4 regions of the Bradyrhizobium sp. SZCCHNS3002 genome follow, and region 3 is predicted to be linked to each of the others. Evidence: predicted binding sites of a transcription regulator. Region 3 holds the regulator's gene; each other region holds the start of a gene.

Region 1 (2,158 bases), on a different contig from region 3:
TCGTCTCGATGGTGACGACGCAGAGCAGCGCCAGCGCCGCGATCACGGCAGGGAAATCGCCGGTGGCACAGAAGCGGTTGACGGCGGAGTCGCCGAGCTTGCCGGTGCGGCTGAGGGCGGCGACCTCAGCCTTGACCTGCTGATAGTCCCAGATCGCGCGCATCGCCGCACCGGGCGAGCGGGTCGGCGTCGCCTGAAGGGTCGCGCGGGTCGCCGGCGGTGCGGCCTTGATGAAGCGGGCGCGGGCGCCCTCGCTGGCCGCGGCGACGAAGGCGCGCGACAGCTTGGCCGGCAGGTCGGTGCGCAGCGCGAGCTTCTCGGCGAGATCCTCGTCGCGCTCGGCGATCTTGAACAGGCTGCGATAGCCGTCCTCGGACAGCTTTGACGTGAGGTTCTGCGCCAGCGCCATGCGCACCGCCGGAAAGCCGCGCGCGATCAGCTGCGTCGTGAGGGCGTCGCCGATGCCCCTGCGGCTGGCGATCGCGGCCAGATGCGCCGGGCTGCCGGTGCGGATGAATTCGGCGAGGTCGCGCTCGGTCAGCACCGCCGCCTTGGCCAGCATCGGCCCGGCGACGCGCAATTCGGGGTGAACGGCGAGCATCCGCGCCGTCGCGTAAGGCGCGCGCTCCACGCCGGCGAGCGCCATGCTCAGCTCGGCCAGCAGCTCGGTCGCGACCTGCGGCATCAGCCTGGCGAACATCTGATCGTAGAGATCGAGCTGCTCGGCGGACGCCGGCCGAGGGCCGGCCAGGAACAGGCTGGTGGTCCGGCGCAACATGTCGGTGGCGAGCTCGGACACCGTCCGCGCATCACCGGCGGGCGTCTTGGCGGTCGGAGCTGCCGCGGGCGCTGGAGGCATCACACGTCCCTCGTTGGGCGCCTCTCGGCCGTGACGGAGGCGCGGGTCGATCGTCGATTGCGGAAGAATGCGACGGCCGGACTAAAGGCGCGTTAAGCCAAGCAGACCGACCTGGGTCGCGATGCGACCGTCGTTAACGGATTGCGCGCGTCCGGCGCACCGGCTTGTTCCTGTATTGTTCTTGCGAACTGGACCCGCTTCCGCTAGCCTTCTCGCGGGAGGGGGCATCATGGTCCAGCGCGTTTCCACCGTTGCCTTCGAGGGAATCGAGGCCCGCGCGGTCGACGTGCAGGTCCAGGTCGCGCCCGGACTGCCGGCGTTCGCGATCGTCGGACTGCCGGACAAGGCGGTGTCGGAGGCGCGCGAGCGGGTGCGCTCGGCGCTGATCGCCTCCGGCCTGGCGCTGCCGGCGCGGCGGATCACCGTCAACCTGGCGCCGGCCGACGTGCCCAAGGAAGGCAGCCATTACGACCTGCCGATCGCGCTCGGCCTGATGGCCGCGATCGGCGCCATCCCGCCCGATGCGCTCAGCGGCTTCACCGTGCTTGGCGAGCTCGGCCTCGACGGCTCGATCGCGCCCGTGGCGGGCGTGCTGCCGGCCGCGATCGGCGCCAATGGACGCGAGGAAGGCCTGATCTGCCCGGCCGCCTGCGGCGCCGAGGCGGCGTGGGCGAGCCCCGATTTGCAGATCATCGCGGCGAGCTCGCTGATCCAGATCGCCAACCATTTCAAGGGCACGCAGGTGCTGTCGCGGCCGCAGCCGAAGATCCAGGAGGCGCCCGCGAGCCTGCTCGACCTGCGCGACATCAAGGGCCAGGAGAGCGGCAAGCGCGCGCTCGAGATCGCCGCCGCCGGCGGGCATCACCTGCTGATGATCGGCTCGCCCGGCGCCGGCAAGTCGATGCTGGCGGCGCGGCTGCCGTCGATCCTGCCGCCGCTGTCGCCGGCCGAGCTCCTGGAAGTGTCGATGATCGCCTCAGTCGCCGGCGAGATCGAGGGCGGCGCGCTGACCAACCGGCGGCCGTTCCGCAGCCCGCATCATTCCGCCAGCATGGCGGCGCTGACCGGCGGCGGCCTGCGCGCCCGGCCCGGCGAGATCTCGCTGGCGCATCAGGGCGTGCTGTTCCTCGACGAGCTGCCGGAGTTCGATCCGCGCGTGCTCGACTCGCTGCGCCAACCCTTGGAGAATGGCGAGGTCTCGATCTCGCGCGCCAACCACCGCGTCACCTACCCGGCCCGCTTCATGCTGGTCGCGGCGATGAATCCCTGCCGCTGCGGCAACGCCTTCGAGCCCGGCTA
Region 2 (2,158 bases), on a different contig from region 3:
CACAGGCCGGCCTTGCGCACCGGCAGGTCGACGGCCCGAGCCTCATGGCTCGCGGTCACGCCCAGAAGGCAGCAGGCCAACAGCCCGATTGCGATGCGTGTGCAGGTCATGTGCCCCCGTTCCGGCTCGTTGATCGATGCCAGAGCGAATGCCGCCAAAAGATGGCAATTAGGAGAACGGTGTTGATGGAAGGTCAGTAGAGCGTCCGCAGCGGCCGCTGCGCCGAGCCGTACGGTACCCAGCGGCAGGAGAACGAGACGTAGCCGCCGTAGCGCGCATCGACGGCGCTGAACTTCGCGACCTTGCCGTAGGAGGCGCAATGGTCGACCGCGAGCTGGCGCGCATCGGTGGTCTGGGCCAGCTGATAGGCGATGATGCCGCCGGTGTCGTTACCCTTGAAGGGCGGCACCACGTCGGCCTGGGCGGACGCGGCAACCAGAACCATCCCAGCGGCCACGAGGCCTGCAGTCTTCACGAATCCGGCCATCAGCGTCCGCATTGCATTCTCCTCGATCTGGCCTGCCATTCTAAAGGTCCCGTGCGGTCAAGAAAAGAACACCGGCCCCGGGTTAACAGGACTAATCGTGGAGTGTTGCCGCGTTGCACTTGACCTCCTGTGGCCACCGCGGCACGGTCCACGCTCCCGGATCAGCCTTGCGGACGGCCCATGCGCGACTTCAGCTCAGCTTTCAAGACGTTCGGTGCCGCATGCGGCGCGCTGCTCGCGGTCGCCACCGCGCCGGCCCAGGCGGCCAACCCGCTCGAGATGAACTTCTGGCTGTCCGGTCCGAAATATGACGGCCGGGTCGCGCCTTGCGAGGCGGCCATTCCGACCATCGTCTCGCGATTCCAGGACAAGGAGAGCACCTTCTGGAATTCCTCGCTGACGATTACCGGCGTCGCCAATGTCCATGAGATCGCCTTCCGGCCCTGGCAGTCCGACAACATCCCGCGCCGCTTCTGCACCGGCAGCGTGATGATCAGCGACGGCAAGGCGCGCACCGTCAACTTCTCAATCATCGAGGATGGCGGCTTCGCCGGCTATGACCAGGGCGTCGAGTTCTGCGTCGTCGGCCTCGATCGCAACTGGGCCTTCAATCCGGCCTGCCGCGCCGCCAAGCCCTGATTCGCCTTTCCCGGCGCATCGCCCGCTCGCGCGAGCGGCCGGCTGACCAATGGCTGCCTCGGGGCAGCCATTTTTGTTCTTGAAATGTTCCCGCGCACTGGTAGGCTCCTGGCATTGTCCGGGGAGTATGCCATGTTCGATTGCCTGCGCCGACCTGCCGTCCTGTTGTCCAGAACGATCGCCTGCTTTGCCCTCTTGCTCGGGGTGCTCGCGGCTGGCTCCGCCGCGGCGCAGGACCGGCGCCAGAACGCGCCGGGCGCGTTCGACTTCTACGTTCTCTCGTTGTCGTGGTCGCCCTCGTACTGTGCCGAGGCCGAGGAGCGCGGCGGCCGCGGCAGCCGGTCCCAACAGTGCAGCGGCCGACCCTACTCGTTCGTCGTGCACGGGCTGTGGCCGCAATACGAGAACGGCTACCCTGAATATTGCGAGCAGCCGGCGCCGCGCCTGCCGCGCAACATCATGACCTCGATGCTCGACCTGATGCCGGCGCCGGGCCTGATCTACAACGAGTGGGACAAGCACGGCACCTGCGCCGGCATGTCGGCGAAGGCCTATTTCGAAGCCATCCGCAAGGCGCGGGCCGCCATCAAGATCCCGCCGGAATTTCTCGATCTCGCGGAAGCCAAGACAGTGGCGCCGGCGGCGGTTGAGGAAGCCTTCATCAAGGCCAACCCCAAGCTCACGACATCGGGCATTGCCGTCACCTGCAATCGCACCCGGCTGAGCGAGGTCCGGATCTGCCTGTCGAAGGACCTCGAGTTTCGCAATTGCGACGAGATCGACCGCCAGGCCTGCCGGCGCGACGAGGTCAACATGCCGCCGGTCCGCGGCGGCTAGCGACTGCGAATCGGGCGACCGCAGCGCGTCGGCCTGCGGCGCCTGTTGCGGCGGCGCTGATCCGCGGCTCTCCGAAAGGGCATGCGGCGCATCGACGGGGTACCCTTTTGACACGGAACGGCGTAACCCGGACGGCATGAACTACCGACACGCCTTTCACGCCGGCGGCTTCGCCGACGTCATCAAGCACATCGT
Region 3 (2,158 bases):
GCCGGGCTCGGTGATCCGTCCGGCCTTGTTCTAATCGATCTTGTTGACCACGGCGGCAAGCTCCCCCGGGCACACAATGCCGGCCGAGGGATGTCGTTCCTATCCGATGCGATGCCGGGGCGTGAGATTCGCCCGAGAGGACTTTGCGCTTGCAGAACCCAAGTCTACCAAGTCTCCCGCCGTCGAAAGCGCGCTCACGACCGACAGAAATGCCGACGCGCAGACCCTTAGGTGATGCTGATGCGGCGAATCGGTGTGGCCTGCGACGTCGGCACGTCCTCGGCGATGTCCGGGCGGCGCTCTGCCGGCTGCTTGCTGACCGGCAATTGCAGCACCGTGACGCGCTGGCCCTCGCAGAGCTGGGTCACCAGCACGTGGCGGCCGTCGGCGAACTCGATCGCGTCGTGATGGCGATCGGGAATGTGCGTCTCGATGCTGTTGAACTTCGCGACGCGCTCGCGGATCGTCCGGGTCCAGAGCCAGCGGCTGTCGTAGCGGACGTCCTCGGCAAAGGCCAACTCGGTGCCGGGCAGCATGCAGACTGCGACGGTCGGCTCGCTCTCCAGCGCGAAGCCGCGGGTGGCGGTGCCACGGAAGGTCATCGAGATCAACGTCTCGCCGACCTTGGCGGGACGGGACGCAACCGCATGGAGGCTGTAGTCACACATCGGATCGCTCCTCGTTGAGAGATAGCCGACCCACGCTCCCCCCGGACAGGCGCAGGCCTCTATCAGAGTGGACATCGATGGTGATGTTAGCGCGCGCTTCGCGGCAATTCTGCGCTGATCTGCATCGCGTGTGCCCGCGGCCGATCACAAGCGTTTGAGCATGCCGCGCTGCACATCATGAAGTGCATTCGCGTGTGGCGTATTTTGCTGGCTGATTCCAGCTTGGCTGGCTTCTCGCTCGGCGGCGACAGCGCGTGCGCCCGCCGCCGATCGACCGATCCCATTCGCGATCAGTACTTGCGGTACAGCCCGACCAGCTTGCCTTGGATCTTCACCCGGTTCGGCGGCAGGATGCGCACCTCGTAGGCGGTGTTGGCCGGCTCGAGCGCGATCGATGCGCCGCGGCGGCGGAAGCGCTTCAAGGTCGCTTCCTCATCGTCGATCAGCGCCACCACGATGTCGCCGGTGTCGGCGGTCTCGTTGCGCTGGATCAGCGCCATGTCACCGTCGAGGATGCCGGCATCGACCATCGAGTCGCCGCGCACCTCGAGCGCATAGTGATCGCCGTTGCCGAGCATGTCGGCAGGCACGCTGATGGTGTGGCTGCGCGTCTGCAGCGCCTCGATCGGGGTACCGGCGGCGATGCGGCCCATCACCGGCACCGCGACAGGGCGCTCGCCATCGTCCAGCGCGGGAGTGCTGGTGCGCACCTTGCCGAGATTGCCTTCGATCACCGACGGCGTGAAGCCGCGACGGTTGCCCGCGGCCTGCGACAGCTCGGGCAGCTTGATCACCTCGATCGCGCGGGCGCGATTCGGCAGCCGGCGGATGAAGCCGCGCTCCTCGAGCGCCGTGATCAGGCGATGAATGCCGGACTTCGAGCGCAGATCGAGCGCATCCTTCATCTCGTCGAAGGACGGCGGCACGCCGGCTTCCTTGAGCCGCTCGTTGATGAACCGCAGAAGTTCGTACTGTTTGCGCGTCAGCATTTCGACCTGGTCCCCGGTTTGTTGTTGTCCGAGTCCAGGAGCTGCGCCTTGAGCACAAGCCGGCTGAGAGCGCCCTGGAGTCGGACCGTCATCGCGTCGCCCGCAACATACTAAAAACAAATCATGAACGGACACTATATGTTCGATGTGTGTTCCGCAATCCTAAAAATATGATGAACGGACCGGGCTTTACCGGGGAAGCGGCTCAGTTCGGCAGGCGCAGGATCTCGCACGGGCTGCCGGCAGGCGCCTTCGGCGCAAACGCCGGCCGGATCACCAGCGCCTGCGACAGCGCGAGATTGCCGAGCAGCGACGAATCCTGCTGCGTCACCGGTGTTGCGACCAGGGTGCCGTCGGCGCGCTCCTTGAGCTGCGCCCGCAGATAGTCCTCGCGCGAATCGTTCGCCCCCAACTCGCGGCCGAGCAGGGCGGTCTCGCGCGGCATCACGGCCTCGTCGCGGCCGAGCAGGCGCCGAATCAGCGGCACCATGAACAGGATGG
Region 4 (2,158 bases), on a different contig from region 3:
CTGGACAGCTTTCGCGACGCCGCGGTCATTCCCCCGCCTGCATCCGCCCCGCCAGCGGAAACAGGTCCGGCGTCGCGCCCGCGCCCGGCGCAATGCGCGGAGAGTCCGCCGGCGCATCCGGCTTGCTGAAATCGAGCTCCTCGATCCGCGCGGCGCGCTTCTCGATCTTGTCGGCGGAGATGAGGATCTGGCGGATGTCCTCGCCGACATCGCCAAAATGCTTCTGCAGCTTGAGCACGCGCTCGCGCAGGCGGCCGAGGTCGTCGCCCAAATGGATCACCTCGTTGCGGATCTGGTCGGCGGCGTCGCGGATGCGCGCATCCTTCATGATCTGCTGCATGACCTGGATCGCGAGCATCAGCAGCGACGGCGACACCAGCACGACACGGGCGCGATAGGCTCTCTGGATGACGTCGTCGAAGCCGTCATGGATCTCGGCGTAGACCGATTCCGACGGCACGAACATCAGCGCCGTGTCCTGCGTCTCGCCGACCACGAGGTACTTCTCGGCGATGTCGTTGACGTGGCGCAGCACGTCGGTGCGCAGCCGCTGCGCGGCGGCGCGCTTCTCCTCTTCGGTTTCGGCATCATGCAACGCGGTCACGGCTTCCAGCGGAAACTTCGCGTCGATGCACAGCGGCCTGGTGTCGGGCAGGAACACGACGCAGTCCGGCCGCTTGCCGCTGACGAGCGTGTACTGGAAGGCGTAGCTGCCCTTCGGCAGCCCGTCCTGGACGATCGCCTCCATGCGCGCCTGGCCGAATGCGCCACGCGACTGCTTGTTGGCGAGCACGTCGCGCAAGGTCGTGACCTGTGTCGTGAGCTCGCTGAGATCGCGATGCGCGTTGTCGATGATGCCGAGCCGCTCGTGCAGCACGCGCAAGGAATCCATGGTGTGGCGCGTGGTCTGCTCCATCGATTGGCCGACGCGATGGGTGACGGCGTCGAGCCGCTCGTTGACGCTGCGCGCCAGGTCCACCTGCCGCCCGGCAAGCAGCTGCGCCATCGCGTCGACCCGGCCGGAGGCCTCGCTCTGCACCCGGATCATCTCGCCGAACCGCTGTTCGATCTCATCGGCGCGTATCGCCTGCTGGGCCGCGAGCTCGGCGCCGCGCCGGCCGGAGCGCACCACGGCCGCGACGATCATCAGCAGCAGGAGCAGAACCAGCACGCCAAACCCGATCAGCGCGTCGCTGGCGCGCACGGGCAGATCGCCGATCATGACGACGACAGGATTGAGGGACTGGCTGGCGGTCATCACCCCCCATCTATCCGATTCGCAAGAGCTCGCGAACGAAGAGAGAACATTTATGGTTAAGGCCGGGTAAAGAATCATGGTTAACGAGACATTGAAATTCATGGTTAGCGAAGTCTTAACTGCGGGCCATCACATTGACCGCGCCGGTTCCGCGGCTTAAATCGCGCGCCATGTCCCTAAGAGAAATCATCATCCTGCCGGACCGGCAGTTGCGGCTGGTGTCCAAGCCGGTCGAGAAGGTCACGCCGGAGATCCGGCAGCTGGTCGACGACATGTTTCAGACCATGTACGACGCGCCAGGCATCGGGCTCGCAGCGATTCAGGTCGCGCAGCCGCTGCGCGTCATCACCATGGATCTGGCCAAGCCCGACGCGAACGGGGAAGGCAAGCGCGAGCCGCGCGTCTTCATCAATCCGGAGATCGTTGCCAAGTCGGACGAGCTGTCGGTCTACGAGGAAGGCTGCCTGTCGATCCCCGAATATTACGAGGAGGTCGAGCGGCCGGCGCGTGTGCGCGTGCGCTTCACCGATCTCGACGGGCTGGTCCGCGAGGAGGATGCGGAGGGGCTCTACGCCACCTGCATCCAGCACGAGATCGACCATCTCAACGGCGTGCTGTTCATCGACTATCTGTCGAAGCTCAAGCGCGACCGCGTGATGAAGAAGTTCACCAAGGCCGCCAAGCGCGCCGGCGAGTAACGATCAACTCTCTCCTCCGTCATGCCCGGGCTTGACCCGGGCATCCACGTCTTGCCTCTCGCGTTGGCATTGCGACGTGGATGGCCGGGACGAGCCCGGCCAATGACGGCAGGATGAAGCCTTGAGGGGCGCACCAGATGCCGCTTCGCCTGATCTTCATGGGCACGCCGGATTTCGCCGTGCCGACCCTGCTCGAGCTCGC

The links. The regulator LexA, encoded in region 3, represses DNA repair genes until DNA is damaged. The targets are predictions, from matches to a motif close to TGTTCNNNNTGTGTTCNG.
Region 1: a site for LexA is predicted at 1,025-1,042, ahead of QW845_RS06925 (YifB family Mg chelatase-like AAA ATPase). Genes of this name have one in related genera too.
Region 2: a site for LexA is predicted at 1,201-1,218, ahead of QW845_RS12940 (ribonuclease T2). Genes of this name have one in related genera too.
Region 4: a site for LexA is predicted at 1,290-1,307, ahead of QW845_RS04630 (DNA recombination protein RmuC). Genes of this name have one in related genera too.

What each region holds. Positions count from the first base shown of each region.
Region 1 covers NZ_JAUHHY010000002.1:547,501-549,658, forward strand. The annotation lists gene QW845_RS06920 (DUF2336 domain-containing protein) at 1-859, opposite strand, end outside; gene QW845_RS06925 (YifB family Mg chelatase-like AAA ATPase) at 1,089-2,158, shown strand, end outside.
Region 2 covers NZ_JAUHHY010000005.1:237,008-239,165, reverse strand. The annotation lists gene QW845_RS12955 (DUF3617 domain-containing protein) at 1-110, opposite strand, end outside; gene QW845_RS12950 (hypothetical protein) at 194-499, opposite strand; gene QW845_RS12945 (hypothetical protein) at 668-1,126, shown strand; gene QW845_RS12940 (ribonuclease T2) at 1,259-1,963, shown strand; gene QW845_RS12935 (23S rRNA (adenine(2030)-N(6))-methyltransferase RlmJ) at 2,100-2,158, shown strand, end outside.
Region 3 covers NZ_JAUHHY010000001.1:140,636-142,793, forward strand. The annotation lists gene QW845_RS00645 (hypothetical protein) at 228-668, opposite strand; gene lexA (transcriptional repressor LexA) at 959-1,657, opposite strand; gene glp (gephyrin-like molybdotransferase Glp) at 1,863-2,158, opposite strand, start outside.
Region 4 covers NZ_JAUHHY010000002.1:41,916-44,073, reverse strand. The annotation lists gene QW845_RS04630 (DNA recombination protein RmuC) at 26-1,258, opposite strand; gene def (peptide deformylase) at 1,429-1,956, shown strand; gene fmt (methionyl-tRNA formyltransferase) at 2,094-2,158, shown strand, end outside.